DNA from 3 places in the Amycolatopsis sp. PSD-21 genome. Region 3 is predicted to be linked to each of the others. Evidence: predicted binding sites of a transcription regulator. Region 3 holds the regulator's gene; each other region holds the start of a gene.
What was found. Region 3 encodes HspR, which represses chaperone genes until heat shock. Its sites were predicted from a motif close to ANNTTGAGTNNNNNNNACTCAANNT; they were not measured.

Region 1 (6,222 bases), 4.7 Mb from region 3:
GTTTCGCATCCCGCCGGGTCACGCGCCCGGCGCCTCCCGCAACTCGGCGGGATCGGCCGTTCGCAGCGCCCGTGCCGTCTGGACGACGTACAGCACGCCCGAATAGACGTACAGCACCGCGCCCCACGCCGTGAAGGCGTAGCCGATCGGGCGGGCGATCGCGGCGATGTCGGAACCGCCCTGGGTGAGCAGCAGGAACGGGAACGCGTACATCAGCACGAACGTGGCGCCCTTGCCGATGTAGGTGACCTCCGGCGGGGCGAACCCGCGGTGCCGCAGCAGCAGCACGCAGACGCCGAGGACGGCCTCGCGGACGACCAGCGGGACCACCAGCCACCACGGGATGATGTCGCGGATCAGGAAGGCGATGAGGGTGGCGAGGATGTAGAGCCGGTCGGCGGCGGGGTCGAGCAGCTGGCCGAGCCGGGACATCTGGTTGAGCCAGCGGGCGAGTTTGCCGTCGAGCCAGTCGGTGAGCGCGCTGAACACGAGCAGCGCGAGCGCCCAGCCGTCCTCCTTCGGGCCGAGGAGCAGCCACAGGAAGACCGGCACCCCGGCGAGCCGGAGGATCGAAAGCATGTTGGGAACATTCAGGGCCTGCCGCAGCAGGGAAGGCTCTTCGCTGGTCACGCTCGGTTCGGGGGGCGTACTCACCCGCTCAGCCTAGCCAGCGGCGGCAGGTCCTCCCGCGTCAGCTGGCCCGGGTGTGGGTCCAGCCGCGGCGTTGCAGGTCCGCGCTGGTCAGCGCCACGGGCCTGCCCCGGTGATCGGTGCCCATCCAGCGGTTGTGGCCGGCGGAGGTTTCGAGGACGTACGGGCGGCCGCCACACCAGACGACGGTGCACGGTGCCGTCGGTGGCAGTTCCGTGCTCGCCGGTGCGGCGGCCTGGGATGACGCGGGGTCGGTCTGTTCGTCGGTCTTCATCGCTCTCACGGTTTCGGTGACGGGGACTGGGACACGCCGGAGCGCTACCTTTGTTTTCGGCAGAACGAGGCCGCGCGTTAACGGCTCCACGCCGGATTCGTCCGATCGGTTCGCAACGACAGCAGGATGTTGTCGCGCTGTGAACGGCATGTTAATCGTCCACAATGGACAGTCGCCGAGCGGTCCTCGCGAAGCACGGCGGCGGGGGCGCGATAGCCTCCCGCGAATCGAACGTGGCTCAATGCCACGGGATCGGGCCCGGCCGGGTGAGAATGGGCCGGCCACGACCGGCCGACGAAAGGATCGCCTTGCCCGTCTCGACCACCATGGGAACGTGGCGGCGCCTGTTCGCGGCCTGCGCCGTCTGTGCCGCCGTCGGAACGCTCGCCGCCTGTTCGGGCGAAGATCCGCCACCGCCTGTCACCTTGATGTCGGCCTCGCCGCCCTCGCTTCCCACCGCGGTGTCCAGCGTGCCGGTGCCGCCGATCCCGTCGCAGACCGCGCCGAGCCGGTCCGCCGCACCGGTTCCCACCTCCCAGCCGAAACCCGCTGAACCGGTTCAGGGTTCGTGCGGGACGGTCACCGCGGCCAGCGGGCTGACCCTGCAGGTGCTCAACGGCCCCGGGGTCTCGTGCGCGGACGCGACCGGGATCGTCGGTTCGTTCCACAAGACGATCGCCGGACGGCAGTCCGCGGGCTCGGACGAACCGGTCAGCGAGACCGTGGACGGCTGGCTGTGCGTCTCCGGCGCTCCCGCCGCGCAGGGCGGAACCAGTTGCAGCAAGGGCGATCAGAACGTGTTCGCCGCCGTCGTCCCCGTGGAATGAACCGAATGAACCATCCTCGAGAAGAAGGGCCCATGAAGAGCCTCGCCGTGCTCCCCGCCGCGTTCGCCGTCGTCCTGCTGAGCGGCTGCGGCGCGGACCCCACTCCCGCCGCCGCGCCGCCGCCCTCTCCCGCCCCCGCGGCCGATCAGGTCCTGGCCGGTACGCCCTGTGGCGAGGTCACCGGATTCCAGGGCGCGAAGAACAAGGTCGTCGTCCGCGGCAAGGCCGAGTGCGCCGAAGCGACGCAGGTGCTCACGGAGTACTTCGCCAAGCTGACGCCGGCCGAGGCGGCGTCACCGCAGGGGCCCGGCCCCGTGGTGGTCGGCCCCTGGACCTGCGGGAGCGGGCCGAACGACCCGGTGACGAGCTGCTCGACCGAGGACGAGCGCCAGATCGAAGCCACCCGGAGCTGAGAACACCCGGCGGCGTCACCGCTCGCGACGCCGCCGGCTCCGGTCCATCCGGTACAGGACACCGAGTCCGATCAGCATGCCCAGCAAGACCAGGCCGCACAGCACGACCATCCACAGACTCAAGACCCGATTGGACCTCGACGAGTAGGCGAATCCGTCGACGGCGAAGATCCGGTCGCCTTTCTCGACTCTTTCGCCGTCGATCCTCCCGTGACCGGTGCGCCCGTCGTCGAACCGCCACTTGGCCGTGCAATAGGGAAACCGGCCGCTCATCGGCGGGCCGTCCTCGACGCATCCGGAGACGCCGGTGACCGTGACGTCCTGCCCGGTATCCAGTTCGCGGACACGGTCGGCGAGGGCTCCCCCGGTCACCCACAACAGGAAGACGAGCGGGATCCCGGCCAGCAGCGTCCGGGCGGGCATCTTGGAACTCCGCGGTTCACCCGACAAGAAAGTCCTTTCGTTCGGCCGTTCCAGGCTATTCGCCGACGTGGCGGCACGGCACGGGATTTGTACCCACCCCCTTGCGAACCTAGGTAAGAGTCGTCTAGACTCAAACTATGCTCACCAGGGAAGACGCCGTGACGATGATCGAGAACACGGTCGACGCGGCCGCTCTGTTCGCGCGCCATCGCTACCGCGAACTGGCGGCCGTTCTCCACCCCGACCGCAACCCCGGCGACGAGCGCGCCCACCGCGCCGCCGCCACCCTCAACCGCCTCCACGACGACTGGAAACGCTCCCGGCGCCAGACGGTCACCACGGCGACGTCGGCGTACACCCTCACCGCGCCGCACGCGGTGGGCAGTGTCGCGACGACCTACCGGACGACCGGGCCGCATCTGGTGAAACTCGTCCGCGACCCGGCGCTCAACCCGCTGATCCACGCCGAGTGGGCGGCGCTGCGCAAGCTCGACGGCTTCACCGAACGGCACCGATGGCTGCGCCCCTACTACCCGCGACTGCTGGACACCTCGGGTCCGGTGGCCAGGGGCGACCGAGCGTTCAGCGTCCTCGATCCGCTCGTCGACGGGTTCGTCACCCTCGCCGATATCGGGAAGGCCTTTCCCAGCGGGCTCGACGGCCGCGACTACGCGTGGATGCATCGCCGCCTCCTGCGTGCCGTGGCGGGCGCGCACCGGGCGGGTGTCGTCCACGGCCACCTCACCGCGGACAACGTGCTCGTCCATCCGGGACAGCACGGCATCGTCGTCGTCGGCTGGTCCTTCGCCGTCGAGGACGGTGTGCTCCCGCTGGCGGCGGACAAGTCCATCCACTACCCACCGGAAGTCCACAAAGGACTTCCGGTGACCACCGCCACCGACGTTCACATGCTCCACCGCATGATGCTGGAACTCCTTGCACGGGAAGAAACCCGCCAACGCGAGTTCGCGACCTGGTGCACGCAGGAAGCTCCGGCGCAACGGCCCGACGCCGCCGATCTGCTCGACGAATACGACGCGCTGCTCGACGACCTCTACGGCCCCCGCACCTTCCGACCCTTCACCATCCCCGAGACAGGAGCCTGACCATGGGACACGGACACTGGGACGACAACGCCTACGCCGCCGCGAAGACCTTCCGGAAGGCCAAGGGCGAGGACGACTTCGGCTACACCGCCGATCTCCGCTCCAAGCCCGCGAAAGACTGGAAGGTCGCACCGGCGCTCGACCCGCTGAACGCGGTCCGGGAATGCCGGGATTCGGCCGACCACACCGATTCGACGCCGATCGCGGTGCTGTTCGACGTCACCGGCTCGATGCGCCGGGTGCCGCGGGTCATGCAGGGCAAGCTCGGCAAGCTGCACGGCCTGCTGAAGCGCCGGGGGTACCTGGCCGACCCGCAGGTGATGTTCGGCGCGATCGGCGACGCCGACAGCGACCGGGTTCCCTTGCAGGTCGGGCAGTTCGAATCGGACAACCGGATGGACGAGCAGCTGCGCACGATCTTCCTCGAAGGCGGTGGCGGCGGGCAGAAGAGCGAGTCCTACGAACTGGCCGCGTACTTCATGGCCCGGCACGTCGTGACCGACGCGTGGCAGAACCGCGGCCGCAAGGGCTACCTGTTCATCATCGGCGACGAGCTGAACAAGCCGGCGCTGGAGGCGCGCCACATCCGCCGCGTGATCGGGGACGACGTGCGGGAGGACATCGACCCGGCCTCGGTGTACCGGGAGCTGGCCCGCAAGTGGCACGTCTACTTCGTGCTGCCGAACCAGTCTTCGTACTACAACGACCCGCAGATCGGCGAGCACTGGAGCGATCTGCTCGGCCAGAACTTCCTGAAGCTCGACGATCCCGGCGCGGTGTGCGAACTGATCGCGGCCACCATCGGGCTGGAGGAGCGGGTCGTCGACGTCGACCGGGCGCTCGCCGATCTCGCGGACGTCGGCTCGGTCGCCGAAAGCAAGGCGGTCGGCAAGGCGCTGGCGAAGCTGGGCACCAAATCGGTCGTCACCTCGGCCGTGCCGGAGCCGGGTGGGCCGAGCGACGTGGTGCTGCGATGAGTCTCCTTGACGGACACGTGGTGGTGGTCGGGCTCGGCTTCGGCGACGAAGGCAAGGGCGCGGTGGTCGACGCGCTCTGCGCCGCCCGGCCCACCACCGCCGTGGTCCGCTTCAACGGCGGCGCGCAGGCCGCGCACAACGTCGTCGTGGACGGGCGGCACCACACGTTCAGCCAGTTCGGGGCGGGCACGTTCGCCGGCGTGCCCACCCACCTCTCACGGTTCGTGCTGGTCGAGCCGTTCGCGCTGGCCGCGGAGGCGCGGCGGCTCGAAGCGGTCGGCGTCCGGAATCCGCTCTCGCTGCTGAGCGTGGACGGCCGGGCTCTGCTCACGACGCCGTTCCACATCCACGCCAACCGGGCGCGGGAGGAGGCCCGGGGCGCGAACCGGCACGGCTCGTGCGGCAAGGGCATCGGCGAGACCGTCTGGTATTCGCTGCTGCCGGGGGCCGTGCCGGGCGAGGTGGTGGAAAACCAGGAGGTCATCGGGACGCCGGGGGAAGCGCCCACGGTCGCCGACTGCGCCGACCCTTCGGTGTTGCGACGCAAGCTGGACGCGCTCGCACGGTTCTACGCTCCGCTCGCCACGCCACCGCACGGCGTGGACGAACTGGTGGCGCTGTACCGCGATTTCGCGGACGCGGTGCGGATCACCGACGGGGACGAAACGGGACGGCTGGCGGATTCCGGACGGCTGGTCTTCGAGGGAGCGCAGGGGGCTCTCCTCGACCAGCACCACGGATTCCACCCGCATACGACCTGGTCCACCACCACGCCGCACAACGCTCGCGCGCTGCTGGCCGGGCGCCCGCACGCCGTCCTGGGTGTCACGCGGACGTACCTCACCCGGCACGGCGCGGGACCACTGCCGACCGAGTCCGCCGCCGTGCTCGCCCGCTTTCCTGAGGCACACAACGAAACCGGCGAGTTCCAGGGCGCGTGGCGGGCCGGTCATCTCGACGCGGCCCTGCTCGACTACGCGATCGCGGCCTGCGACGGGGTGGACGCGCTCGCGGTGACCCATCTCGACGCGACCGGGCTGAAGGTCGTGCCCCGTGAGGGCTCCCCCGCCGTCGAACTGCCGGATCCGCTGGCGTGGTTCGCCGAGCGGCTTCCGGTGGCCGTCGCCGGGTACAGCCCGGACAGGGCCGGTTACCGGGTCACGGAGGCAAGGTCGACAATCAACGCGTGATCGAGTCGACGCCGGTGTCCGTTGACGTGCTCGTGGTGCGGTTCGCGCCCGGCACCAGGAAAGTATTGCTGGGAATCGCGCCGCGAGCCGCCGAGCCGTTCGCGGGTGAACTCGCCTTGCCAGGGGTGTTGCTCGGGCTCGGGGAGCGGCTGAGGGAGGCGGCGCACCGGGCGGTGGTCGGGAAGCTCGGCCTCTCGCCCGACGCCGTCTCGGCCACGGGACAGCTCGCCACCTTCGACGAGCCGAACCGTGATCCCCGCGGCCCCACGCTCTCCATCGCCTTGTGGGCCACGGTGGATCCCGCGCTCGACGAGCCGGGGAAGGTGGTATGGGCTCCGCTGGACGAGGTCCCGCCGCTGGC
Region 2 (6,222 bases), 940 kb from region 3:
GGGACTCCCCCGGCTCGGCCGAATTGCTGCGCCGCGGCTTCGCGCCGGTGCTGGTGATCGCGGTCCGCCCAGCCGACCGGCTCGCCGCGACGGGGCCGCCCGCCACGCCCGGGGTGCACATCCGGCCCGCCGAAGCGGATGATCTCGAAACCGCCGTCGGACTCGAACTGGAATTGCAGCGCTACGACGCGCAGTTCGGTTCTGTCACTTTGCGCGAGGGCGCGGAGGAAACGATCAGGGCGGAGCTGTCGAAACACGTCGGCCGCGAAAATCCGACGTTGTGGATCGCCGAACTGTACGGACGGCCGCTGGGCATGGTCCGGGTGCAGTTCCCCGGCGAGACGGGGTGGATCGACGGCCGGGTCGCGGCCGAGCGCGTCGGCTACCTGTCTTCGCTGGCGGTGGCCGAACCGGCGCGGTCGAGCGGGGTGGGGACGGCGCTCGCCGCGCACGCGCACCAGGTCTTCGACGAATGCGGCACCGAAGCCGTGCTGCTGCACCACGCGCTGGCCAACCCGCGCTCGACGCCGTTCTGGTACGCGCAGGGCTACCGGCCGCTCTGGACGTACTGGCAGCGGCGACCGGCGGTGCCCTGATCCCGATAGGCTCGTTTTCGTGAAGAAGGACGAGGACGCGGCCCCGGTGGCGCCGACCGGGGTCGACACCGAGAAGCCGTCCGCGGCGAGGATCTACGACTGGTTCCTCGGCGGGACCCACAACTGGGCGGTCGACCGCGAGTTCGCCCGGGCGCTGGAGAAGCAGTGGCGATGGGTCAAACCAGGCGCGCGGCACAACCGCGAGTTCATGAACCGGGTCGTGCGCGCGGCGCTGGACGCCGGGATCCGGCAGTTCATCGATCTGGGCTCCGGTGTCCCGACCGCCGGGAACGTGCACGAGATCGTCCAGGAGGAACTGGAGCCGGGCGATACGGCGAAGGTCGTGTACGTCGACTACGAGCCGGTGGCGGTGGCGCACGCGGAGCTGATCCTCGAACGGCACGAGGCGACCGAGTGGGCCGGGATCATCCAGGCCGACATGCGGCGGCCGAAGGACGTCCTGCGGCATCCGGAGACGCTGCGGCTGATCGATTTCGATCAGCCCGTCTGCCTGATGATGATGGCCGTCCTGCATTTCGCCGGACCGCACGACGATCCGCCCGCGCTGGTCGCGGCGTACCGGAACGCGCTGGCGCCGGGCAGCTGGCTGGGGTTGTCGCATATGAGCTTCGGCGGCCAGACGGGCGAGGACGCGGACGGGCTGCACTGGATGGTCGAGCAGTACCGGAAGACGAGCAATCCGGTGTGGATGCGGGACCGCGAAGAGATCGAGCCGCTCTTCGGGGACTGGCCGCTGCTGGAGCCCGGCGTCGTCCACCTGCCCGACTGGCGACCGGTGCGGGAGCTGCGGCGGGACGAGGAAGGTGCCCGGCCGTTCGCGTGGTGCGGGGTCGCCGTCCACCCCTGACATCCGACCTATCGCCGCAACGCGTCGCGTTTAGCCCGCTAAACGCGACGCGTGGGCGTTAGAGGTCGGAGGGAAGGGTGATCGCTGACGGCGAACGCGCGGAGGAAACAAACGGGTCGATCGGAGAGTTGAGCTAGACAGACTCAACTAACCGAGGAGTGCACAGATGACCGACAACCGCCTCCTGCCCGTCCTCCCGCTCGATGACGACGTCGTGCTGCCGGGCATGATCGTCCCGCTCGACCTCGCCGACACGGAGACGCGCGCCGCGGTGGAGTCCGCCCAGGCCAACACGCCTGCCCAGGCTTCCTTCCCGGGGATCCGGTCCAGCGCCGCCACCAAGGCCGAAGTGCTGATCGTCCCCCGCGTCCACGGCGAATACGCCGAACTCGGCACCATCGCGACCGTCGAGCGCATCGGGCGCGTGCCCGGCGGCAAGACCGCGGTGCTGCTGCGCGGCACGCGTCGCGCCATCGTCGGCCGCATCGCCGACGGCCCCGGCGCCGCCCGCTGGGTGCACGCCGAGGTCGCCACCGAGACCAGCGACGACAACGCCGCGAAACTCGCGTCGGAGTACAAGTCCGTCGTCATCGCGATCCTCCAGCAGCGTGGCGGCTGGCAGATGATCGACGCCGTCCAGGAGGTCGAAGACCCGTCCGCGGTCGCCGACCTCGCGGGCAACTCGTCCTATCTCAAGACCGAGCAGAAGCTCGAACTGCTGACCACGCTCGACGTCTCCACCCGGCTGGAGAAGGCCCTCGAATGGAGCCGCGAGCAGCTGGCCGAGCTCGAAGTGACCGACACCATCCGCAAGGACGTCCAGGAGGGCATGGAGAAGCAGCAGAAGGAGTTCCTGCTGCGCCGCCAGCTCGAAGCGATCCGCAAGGAGCTGGGCGAACTCGACGGCACGGCCAACGACGACGACTACCGCGCCCGCGTCGAGGCCGCCGAACTGCCGGACGCGGTCAAGAAGGCCGCACTGTCCGAAGTGGACAAACTGGAGCGGACCTCCGACCAGTCCCCCGAGGGCGGCTGGATCCGCACGTGGCTGGACACCGTCCTCGAACTGCCGTGGAACGAGCGCACCACCGACGTCCACGACATCGCCGCCGCGCGTGACATCCTCGACGCCGACCACGCCGGTCTCGACGACGTGAAGGAACGCATCATCGAGTACCTGGCCGTGCGCAAGCGTCGCGCGGAGTCCGGGCTCGGCCCGGTCGGCGGCCGTCGTTCGGGCGCGGTGCTGGCGCTCGCCGGCCCTCCCGGGGTCGGCAAGACGTCGCTTGGCGAGTCCGTGGCGAAGGCGATGGGCCGCAAGTTCGTCCGCGTGGCGCTCGGCGGTATCCGCGACGAGGCCGAGATCCGCGGTCACCGCCGCACCTACGTCGGCGCGCTGCCCGGCCGGATCGTCCGAGCCATCAAGGAAGCGGGCTCGATGAACCCGGTCGTGCTGCTCGACGAGATCGACAAGGTCGGCGCCGACTACCGCGGCGACCCGACGGCCGCGCTGTTGGAGGTGCTGGACCCGGAGCAGAACCACACTTTCCGCGACCACTACCTCGAGGTCGAGCTCGACCTGTCCGACGTCGTGTTCCTGGCGACGGCGAACGCGCTCGAGACCATCCCCGGCCCGCTGCTGGACCGGATGGAGCTGGTCACCCTCGACGGCTACACCGAGCACGAGAAGGTCACCATCGCCCGCGACCACCTGCTCCCCCGCGAGCTGGAGCGCGCCGGGCTCGGCAAGGACGACGTCACGCTGACCGACGGCGCGTTCAGCCGCATCGCCGCCGAGTACACGCGGGAAGCCGGGGTGCGCAACGCGAACCGGACGATCGCGAAGGTTCTGCGGAAGGTGGCGACCAAGGTCGCGCTGGACGAGGTCGAGCTGCCGCTGACGATCGACGCCGATGGGCTCGAGACCTACCTCGGCCGTCCGCGGCACCTGCCGGAGTCCTCACTGCCCGCGTCGACGCAGCGCACGTCGACCCCGGGCGTGGCGACGGGGCTGGCGGTGACCGGCGCCGGCGGTGACGTCCTCTACATCGAGGCGTCGCTGGCGGATCCGGAGTCCGGCTCGACCGGGCTGTCGCTGACCGGCCAGCTGGGTGACGTGATGAAGGAGTCGGTGCAGATCGCGTTGTCGTACCTGCGTTCGCGCGGCGCCGAGCTGGAACTGCCGGTCGGAGACCTGAAGGACCGCGGCATCCACGTGCACGTCCCCGCGGGCGCGGTGCCCAAGGACGGGCCGAGCGCCGGCATCACGATGACGACCGCGCTGGCGTCCCTGCTTTCGGGCCGGGTCGTGAAGTCGGACGTCGCGATGACCGGTGAGGTGTCGCTGACCGGGCGGGTCCTGCCGATCGGCGGGGTCAAGCAGAAGCTGCTGGCCGCGCACCGGGCGGGGATGAAGACGGTGATCATCCCGCAGCGCAACGAGCCCGACCTGGACGACGTCCCGGCCGAGGTGCTGGCACAGCTGGACGTCCACGCCGTGGCGAACGTCCGCGAGGTGCTGGACATCGCGCTGGCCCCGGCGACGGCCCCGGTCGCCCAGGCGGCGTAACGACGTGAGCCCTGAAGCCCCGGATCCTGCCAAGGATCCGGGGCTTTCGGCTTTCCGAGATCCGGACGAACCCGGACATTGCTCAGCCTTAAACTCCCTATCACGTTTTGATAACGTGTATTGCGTGCCACCCAGCCGGGGTGCGTGATCCTTGAGAGGGCAAGGTCATGAGTCAAGAAATTCTTTCCCCGTTGCGGCCGAGGCGCAGGTGCGTTTCGGCCGGTCAGATCGTCTGTCTGAGCATTCTCGCCGGTTTCACCGCGGCGCTGACCTTCGCCGGCACCAGCGCCTCGATCGCCGCGGGCATCGCCATCGCCCTGTTCGGCGCCGTTCTCCGCCACCCCGTGCCCGCCAGGGCACACCGATGAACACCGAATCCGAGTTCATGGCGCGACTGCGTGAACTGCGCGACCGAAGCGGCCTCAGCATCCGCGCGCTGGCCGCCGCGACCGGCTGGTCCCGCAGCACCTTGGCCGACACGCTGGCCCGGAACACCTTGCCTAGCAACGAAAAACAGCTGCGGGCGCTGTTGTGCGCCCTACTCCGGGTGGTTCCCGGAGAGCCGGAAGTCGACGAGTATCTCGCCGACTGGCGTCACCTGATCGGACGTCGTCACCACCGCAATGGCGGATACGCGCCGATCGATCGGATACTGCTCGCGTTGGCCGTCGCGGAACAACGCGGCGGGGCCGACGCCCCGGGACTCCGCAAAGCCCGGGAAATTGTGCTGAGCGAGGGTTCCCTACGAAAGTTCCCTTCTCGCGCTGAATATGCCGCGAATTCACCTGGAAGTCCCGTTCCGCCCGTACTCTCCGACCCGCTCCTTCCCGCACCACCACATCAGCGGATGTCTCGGAGGCATGAGTGAAGCGACGGAATTTCCTGCGCGCGGCCGTGGTCGGCGCCGGTGTCACGGCGTTCGGAAACAGGCTCTCGGGAGCGGCCCTCGCCGCGCCCGCCCAGAACGGACCCAGCCCGTACGGCGCGCTGCAGGCGGCCGACGCGAACGGGATCCAGCTGCCGGCGGGATTCACCAGCCGCGTGATCGCGCGGTCCGGCCAGAAGGTCGCGAACACCGGGTACACCTGGCACAGCGCCCCGGACGGCGGCGCGGTGTTCGCCGACGGCAGCGGCTGGATCTACGTGTCGAATTCGGAGATCACGCCCGGCGGCGGGGCGAGCGCGATCAAATTCGACGCGAGCGGGAACATCACCGGCGCCCATCGCATCCTCTCGAACACGCGCCAGAACTGCGCGGGCGGCAAGACTCCTTGGAACACCTGGCTTTCCTGCGAGGAGATCGACCTCGGGTTCGTCTACGAGTGCCAGCCGAACGGCCCGGCCACGGCCGCCGTCCAGCGGCCCGCGATGGGGAAGTTCAAGCACGAGGCCGCGGCGGCCGACCCGGTGCGCAAGGTCGTCTACCTGACCGAGGACACCTCGGACGGCTGTTTCTATCGCTTCGTCCCGACGACCTGGGGCAATCTTTCCGCCGGGACATTGCAGGTGCTCAAGGCGGGCACGGCGACCTCGGGCAGCTTCACCTGGGCGAACGTGCCCGACCCCGACGGCTCCCCCACCGCCACCCGCAACCAGGTGTCCGGCGCGAAGCGGTTCAGCGGCGGCGAAGGACTGCACTATGCCAACGACACCGCGTGGTTCACCACCAAGGGTGACAACCGCGTCTGGCAGCTCAACCTGACGAACAACACCTACGAGCTCGCCTACGACGACTCGCTGGTCAGCCCCGGCTCGGCCCCGCTGACCGGCGTCGACAACGTCACGGGGACCTCCTCGGGTGATCTGTTCGTCGCCGAAGACGGCGGCAACATGGAGATCTGCATCATCACGCCGAACGACATCGTGGCGCCGTTCCTGCGGATCAACGGCCAGAGCTCGTCGGAGATCTGCGGCCCGGCGTTCACCCCGGCGGGGAACCGGCTGTACTTCTCGTCGCAACGCGGTACCTCCGGTTCGTCCTCGGGCGGGATCACCTACGAGGTGACCGGCCCCTTCCGGTCCTGAGTGCCTGGTGGTGAACCCGCACCACGATCGACGTCGGCAGGGCGACCTGGTCAACCCTCTCCCGTTGACCGGCAAGGGCGCCCTGCCACCGCGATGGCGGGCGGGTTCACACAGTCGTGTCTCTTTTCCGAGTCCAACGTCGGCTCCGCCAACAGGCTCCGACA
Region 3 (6,222 bases):
CGATTCCGCAATGGTGATCAGTCACCGGCCGCATACCGTTACGTGACCCCGTAATCACGGAGAAAAACCCACCCGATCGGCGGATCACGCTTTCGCCCAGGCGTGGCGAAAACCACTGGTGAGCAAGGGAAATCCGGCCTGCTTGATCACCTTTACTTAGTGCCAGACGGGGTTGACGGCGCGTATATCGTTTGCTCCGTTCGAGCGGGAAACAACCATTCTTGGATCCTTTCGCGACGTTCGGGCATACAGTCGGGAACCCGCGGGGGAACACGAGCACGATGACATCGGGTCTGGAGAATATGCCCGATCCAACTGGAGAAAATCGTTCACCCATGACTGCCGAAACCGTGAAATACGAGCATCCACCGAGTCCGTCGAGATCTTCACCGATTCCCGTCCCGCCCCTGATCGAAACGCCGTCGGCGGACAAGACCGTCGAGATGGCCAAGCTCATCAGGGAGAGTTTCGCCGCCGTCGAAACGAAGGCCGAGGAGTTGTCCCAGTACTTCTACGGCGTACTCTTCTCCGTTTCGCCGGACGCCAGGGCGTTGTTCCCGATCAACATGGCCACGCAGCGAAATCGTTTGCTGCGCGCACTCGTCTACGTCGTCCAGATGGTGGACCGGCCCGACGAACTGGCCACGTTCCTCGGGCAACTCGGCCGGGACCACCGCAAGTTCGATGTCCTCGGCCGTCATTACGACGCCGTCGGTGTCGCGCTGATCGCCGCGCTCAAAAGGTTCCTGAAGGACGGCTGGACGCCGGAGCTGGAAGACGCCTGGGTCACCGCGTACGGCGTCATCTCGAAGAACATGCGCGAGGCCGCGGGCAAGGAGATCGGGCCCGCGTGGTGGAAGGCGACCGTCGTCGAGCACCGTCTCGTCACCCGCGACGTCGCCGTGATCAAGGTGCGCACCGAGCAGCCGCTCCCGTACCGGGCCGGTGGTTACGTCAGCGTCGAAGTCCCGCAGCGGCCGCGGATGTGGCGGTACTTCTCGCCCGCCACCGCGCCGCACGACGACGGGACGATCGAGTTCCACGTGCACGCCGTGCGCGGCGGCTGGGTCTCCCGCGCGATCGTCCACCACACCCGGTCCGGCGACGTCTGGCGGCTCGGCCCGTCGCTCGGCGCGCTTTCGGTGCACCACACGGAAAGCCGTCCGCTGCTGATGATCGGCGGCGGCACCGGCGTCGCGCCGCTGCTCGCCCTGCTCGACGACATGTCGCGCTGGAAGAACAACCCTCCGGTGCACCTGTTCTTCGGCGGCCGCCGACCGGAAGACCTCTACGCCCTCGACGAGCTCCGCGGGCTGACCGTCACCTGCCCTTGGCTGACGGTGACCCCGGTGACCGAGGAAGGCACCATCGCCGGCGGCGACCGCGGCACGCTGGCCACGGCGGTCACCCAGCGCGGCGCCTGGAAGGACCGCGACGTGTACGTCGCCGGGTCGCCGTCGATGATCCGGGCGACGATCGCGAAACTGCTCGCCGCTGGCACGGATCTGGCGCGAATCAAGTACGACCCCTTCACCCTGGACTGAGCCGGTGCGCCGTTCGTATTAGGCCGATCGGCTGTTCCACCTGGGCTCGACGCAGCAGTAGGTCAGTGAATCATTGACCGCGGTCACCGGCGGATTTATGGTCTAGACCACATTGCTCCCCCTCACGGGAACACCGTCGTTCCATCCCCCAGGAGCCGGCATGACCGTCAAACGCAAGCTCGTGGCAGCCGCCGCCGGTGCGATCCTCGCCCCGATCGCCATCGTCGCCATCCCCCAGGTGGCCAGCGCCCACGGCTACGTGCTGTCCCCGCCAAGCCGCCAGGCGAACTGCGCCCAGGGCAAGGTCTCCGGCTGCGGCGCGATCGTCTACGAACCGCAGAGCGTCGAAGGCCCGAAGGGGCTCCGCAGCTGCAACGGCGGCCTTCCCGGATTCGCCGAGCTCAACGACGAATCGAAGCCGTGGCCCGCCGCGTCGGTCGGCAACAGCGTGACCTTCAACTGGAAGTTCACCGCCTACCACCGGACCACGAACTACGAGTACTACATCGGCGGCACCAAGATCGCCGACATCAGCGGGAACAACTCCGCGCCGAAGGACCCGACGTCGCACACGGTGAGCCTGGCCGGCTTCAGCGGCCGCCAGAAGGTGCTCGCCATCTGGAACATCGCGGACACGCCGATGGCCTTCTACAGCTGCATCGACCTGCAGATCGGCGGCGGCAACCCGCCCACGACGTCGAACCCGCCGACGACCAGCAACCCGCCGACCACCTCGAACCCGCCCACCAGCACCACCAACCCGCCCGCCGGCGGCACCTGGGCGGCCGGGACGTCCTACACGGTCGGCAGCACGGTGACCTACGGCGGCGCCACCTACCGGTGCCAGATGGCGCATACGGCGATCCAAGGCTGGGAACCGCCGAACACGCCCGCGCTGTGGACGCGCCAGTGAAGCTGGCCCTCGTTCTCGTCGCCGGTCTCGTGGCCCTCGCGGGCTGCGGGTCCGGCGACGGCTCACCGACCAACGCCGGCGCCCCGATCTCCCCGGTCCCCCAGTCGGCGGCGGCGTCCGCGCAGTACAACGACGCCGACGTGATGTTCCTGCAGATGATGATCGCCCACAACGACCAGGGCGTGGAGATCGTCAAGCTGGTGAAGACCAAGCAGGGGCAGAAGCAGGAGCTGACGAATCTCGCGGCCGCCATCGAGGCGACACAGCAGACCGAGACCACCGACATGCGGAACTGGCTGAAGGCCTGGGGCAAACCCGAGACGGGCTCGGCGGATCCGCACGCACACCACCATCACGGTGGCGACGGGCTCACCGACAAGGGACTCCTCGAAGCACTGTCCAAAAAGGATGGTGCGGAGTTCAGCCTCGACTTCGCCGACATCTTCGTCGCGCACCAGCACAACGGGGTCGCGCTGGCGAGGACCGAACTGAAGGACGGCAAGAACCCGGAGGCGAAGGCGCTGGCCCAGCGGATCATGGACTCGCGCACCGGCGAGGTCCAGCAGATCCGGACCCTGGTGCCCGGCCAATGACGCATTTAGTCCGCTAAATGCGTGGGTGAGAGGCAAAGCGACCGTGTCGCGAAAGCCACTTTCGGGACATCAGACGTCGCGAAAGTGGCTTTCGCGACACGTCTCGGGCGCGAGGTTCACGAACAGGGGCAGGTCGGCTGCATAGCGCAAGCCCCTCGGGCAGCGGCCACCAGATCCGACCGCTCACCGCCACCGACGTTGCGAAAGCCACTTTCGCAACGTTGAAGGTTGCGAAAGTGGCTTTCGCAACCTGCCACCTTGCCTCGCCCCCGCATTCAGAGGACTAATTGCGTTTCTTGGGCTTCCAGACCACGAGCGCCGTCTGCTGCCGCAGCGGGACGAGATCCTTGCGGTAGGAGGCGTGCACGGCCGCGGCGGTCTGTTCGGCGGCGACGTACGCCGCCGTGAGCTCGTCGGTCAGTTCGGCGATCCGTGCGCGGAGCGCGTCGACCTGGTTCTCCAGCTCGATGATCCGCTTGATGCCCGCGAGGTTGACACCGTCCTCTTGGGACAGTCGCTGCACTTCGCGCAGCAACGCGATGTCCCGCATCGAGTAACGGCGTCCACCACCGGACGTCCGGCCCGGCGACACGAGACCCTGGCGGTCGTAGGACCGCAGGGTCTGCGCGTGCAGGCCGGAAAGCTGCGCCGCCACCGAAATGACGAACACGGGGGTGTCCTCGTCCGCACCGTGCGGCAGCCCGCCGAACATCGTGCTCACCTGCCTTCGAGAAGTTCGGTGATCTCCGGTCGCGGATCGTGATCGGCCATGGCCTCCGCGTAGGCCTCCAGCGCTTCACGGGCCTTGTCGTCCAGTTTGGCCGGGATGGCCGCCTGCAGGGTGACCAGCAGATCGCCCTGCGAGCCGTCGCGTTTCGCGATCCCCTTGCCGCGCACCCGGAGCACGCGACCACTCGCTGTGCCCTGCGGCACCTTCAGTGAGACCTTGCCCTCCAGCGTCGGCACGGTGATCGTGCCGCCGAGGGCCAGTTCCGAGAAGGACACCGGCACGGTGATCGTCAGGTCGAGATCCTTGCGCCCGAACACCGCGTGCGGAGCGACGTGCACGCGGACGTACAGATCGCCCGGCTGCGCGCCGCCACGGCCTGGCTCGCCCTGACCAGCCAGCCGGATCCGCTGGTCGTCGGCGACGCCCGGCGGGATCCGCACGGTCAGCGTGCGGGTGCGGGTGCTGATGCCCTCGCCCGCGCATTCCGGGCAGGGATCGTCGATGATCGTGCCGCGGCCGCGGCAGTCACGGCACGGCTCCGAGAACGCGAACGCGCCCTGGCTCCGGCTGACCAGCCCGCTGCCCTGGCAGGTCGCGCACGTCCTCGGGGAGGTCCCCGGCTTCGCGCCGTTTCCGCCGCAGGTGGAACAGGTCGCCGGGCTCGACAGCCGCAGCGGCAGGGTCGCGCCCTTGACCGCCTCGGCGAAGTCGATCCGGACGTCGGTCTCCACGTCCGAGCCGCGCTGCGGCCGGTTCGCGGTGGCACCGGCGGCGGCGCCACGGCGGCCGAAGAGCCCGCCGAGGATGTCGCCGAGACCGCCGAACCCGCCCTGCTGCTGACCCGCCTGGCCGAAGATGTCGCCGACGTCGAAACCGCCGCCACCGCCGGCCCCCGGGAAGCCGAAGCCGCCGGGACCGCCGGAGCCGAAGAGGCGGCGGGCCTCGTCGTACTCCTTGCGCTTGGACGCGTCGGAAAGAACGCCGTACGCCTCGGAGACCGCCTTGAACTTCTTCTCGGCCTCCACGTTGCCCGCGTTGGCGTCGGGGTGGTTCTCCTTGGCCAGCTTGCGGTAGGCCTTCTTGATCTCGTCCGCGGTGGCGTCGGAGGAGACGCCCAGCTCACGGTAGAAGTCCTTACCGATCCATTCCCGTGCACTCACCGAACGTCTCCTCCTTTCACGCCGTATCGCCGATCAGCGGTTGTTCTCATCGAAAAGTTCGCCCTCGAGCGGCAGTTCGCCACCCACGGGCGGGTCCACCGGAGCGTCCTGCGCCGCCGGGGCGGCACCGGGCTCGTGGTCGGTGACCCCGACCATCGCCGGGCGCAGCACGCGCTCGCCGAAGCGGTAACCGCGGCGCATGACCACGGTGACCGTCGGGCCGGAGACGTCCGGCGACGTGCTGTGCTGGACCGCCTCGTGGACGCTCGGGTCGAAGGGCTCGCCCTCGGTGCCGAACGCTTCGAGGCCCGACCGCTGCAGGCTTCCGACGAGCTTCTCGCCGACCGACTTGAAGGCGCCCGTCAGATCGCCGTGCTGCTCCGCGCGCTCGAGGTCGTCGAGCAGCGGGAGCAGATCGTTGACGACCGACGCCTTCGCACCGGCGACGACCTGCTCGCGGTCGCGGTCCACGCGCTTGCGGTAGTTGGCGTACTCGGCCTGGAGCCGCTGGAGGTCGGCGGTGCGTTCCGCCAGCTCCTTCTCCAGCCCGGTGGCCACCGACACCGAGTCGTCCACGATGGACTCCCCGAGGCCGGGGCCCGCGTGGGCCGCGGGCTCCGGTTCGACGGTGTCTTCGGCCGGAGCGGCGTGCTTCGGGCCGTCCTGGGTTTCGGCGGCCGGGGCGGCCGAGCGGACCTCACCGGTCAGCGGATCGATCCGCCTACGGTCCCGCACGACCACCGGTTCGTCCGGGCCCCGGCCCTCGGTTTCGTCGTAGCGTCCCGTCACTTCTTGTCCTTCTCGTCCTCTTCGACGATCTCGGCGTCGACGACGTCGTCCGCCTTGGCCTGCGAACCGGTGCCCGCGCCCGCCGCACCGGCGGCGCCTTCACCGGCGGCACCTTCGGCGCCCGGGGTGGCGTTGGCGTAGAGCGCGGTGCCCAGCTCCTGCGAAGCGGTGTTCAGCTTCTCGATGGACTCGCGGATCTTCGCCGAGTCGGTGCCCTTGAGCGCCTCGTTGGCCTCGTCGATCGCGGACTTCACCTTGCCCTTGAGCTCGTCGGGCAGCTTGTCCTCGTTGTCCTTGACGAACTTCTCGGTCTGGTAGACCAGCGTCTCCGCCTGGTTGCGGGTCTCCGCCTCCTCGCGGCGCTGCTTGTCCTCCTCGGCGTGCGCCTCGGCGTCCTTGACCATGCGCTCGATGTCGTCCTTCGGCAGCGCGGAGCCACCGGTGATCGTCATCGACTGCTCCTTGTTCGTGCCCAGGTCCTTCGCGAGGACGT

Region 1: a site for HspR is predicted at 2,701-2,725, ahead of ACZ1DY_RS21070 (adenylate cyclase). Genes of this name have one in related genera too.
Region 2: a site for HspR is predicted at 1,590-1,614, ahead of lon (endopeptidase La). Genes of this name have one in related genera too.

What each region holds. Positions count from the first base shown of each region.
Region 1 covers NZ_CM145712.1:4,478,852-4,485,073, reverse strand. The annotation lists gene ACZ1DY_RS21095 (CDP-alcohol phosphatidyltransferase family protein) at 19-654, opposite strand; gene ACZ1DY_RS21090 (hypothetical protein) at 692-925, opposite strand; gene ACZ1DY_RS21085 (hypothetical protein) at 1,234-1,752, shown strand; gene ACZ1DY_RS21080 (hypothetical protein) at 1,785-2,165, shown strand; gene ACZ1DY_RS21075 (hypothetical protein) at 2,181-2,588, opposite strand; gene ACZ1DY_RS21070 (adenylate cyclase) at 2,726-3,694, shown strand; gene ACZ1DY_RS21065 (hypothetical protein) at 3,697-4,671, shown strand; gene ACZ1DY_RS21060 (adenylosuccinate synthetase) at 4,668-5,861, shown strand; gene ACZ1DY_RS21055 (NUDIX domain-containing protein) at 5,858-6,222, shown strand, end outside.
Region 2 covers NZ_CM145712.1:704,871-711,092, reverse strand. The annotation lists gene ACZ1DY_RS03690 (GNAT family N-acetyltransferase) at 1-596, shown strand, start outside; gene ACZ1DY_RS03685 (SAM-dependent methyltransferase) at 616-1,464, shown strand; gene lon (endopeptidase La) at 1,631-4,033, shown strand; gene ACZ1DY_RS03675 (hypothetical protein) at 4,201-4,401, shown strand; gene ACZ1DY_RS03670 (helix-turn-helix domain-containing protein) at 4,398-4,901, shown strand; gene ACZ1DY_RS03665 (PhoX family protein) at 4,898-6,058, shown strand.
Region 3 covers NZ_CM145712.1:9,205,876-9,212,097, forward strand. The annotation lists gene ACZ1DY_RS43430 (FAD-binding oxidoreductase) at 444-1,544, shown strand; gene ACZ1DY_RS43435 (lytic polysaccharide monooxygenase) at 1,705-2,457, shown strand; gene ACZ1DY_RS43440 (DUF305 domain-containing protein) at 2,454-3,050, shown strand; gene ACZ1DY_RS43445 (heat shock protein transcriptional repressor HspR) at 3,334-3,762, opposite strand; gene dnaJ (molecular chaperone DnaJ) at 3,768-4,940, opposite strand; gene grpE (nucleotide exchange factor GrpE) at 4,974-5,729, opposite strand; gene dnaK (molecular chaperone DnaK) at 5,726-6,222, opposite strand, start outside.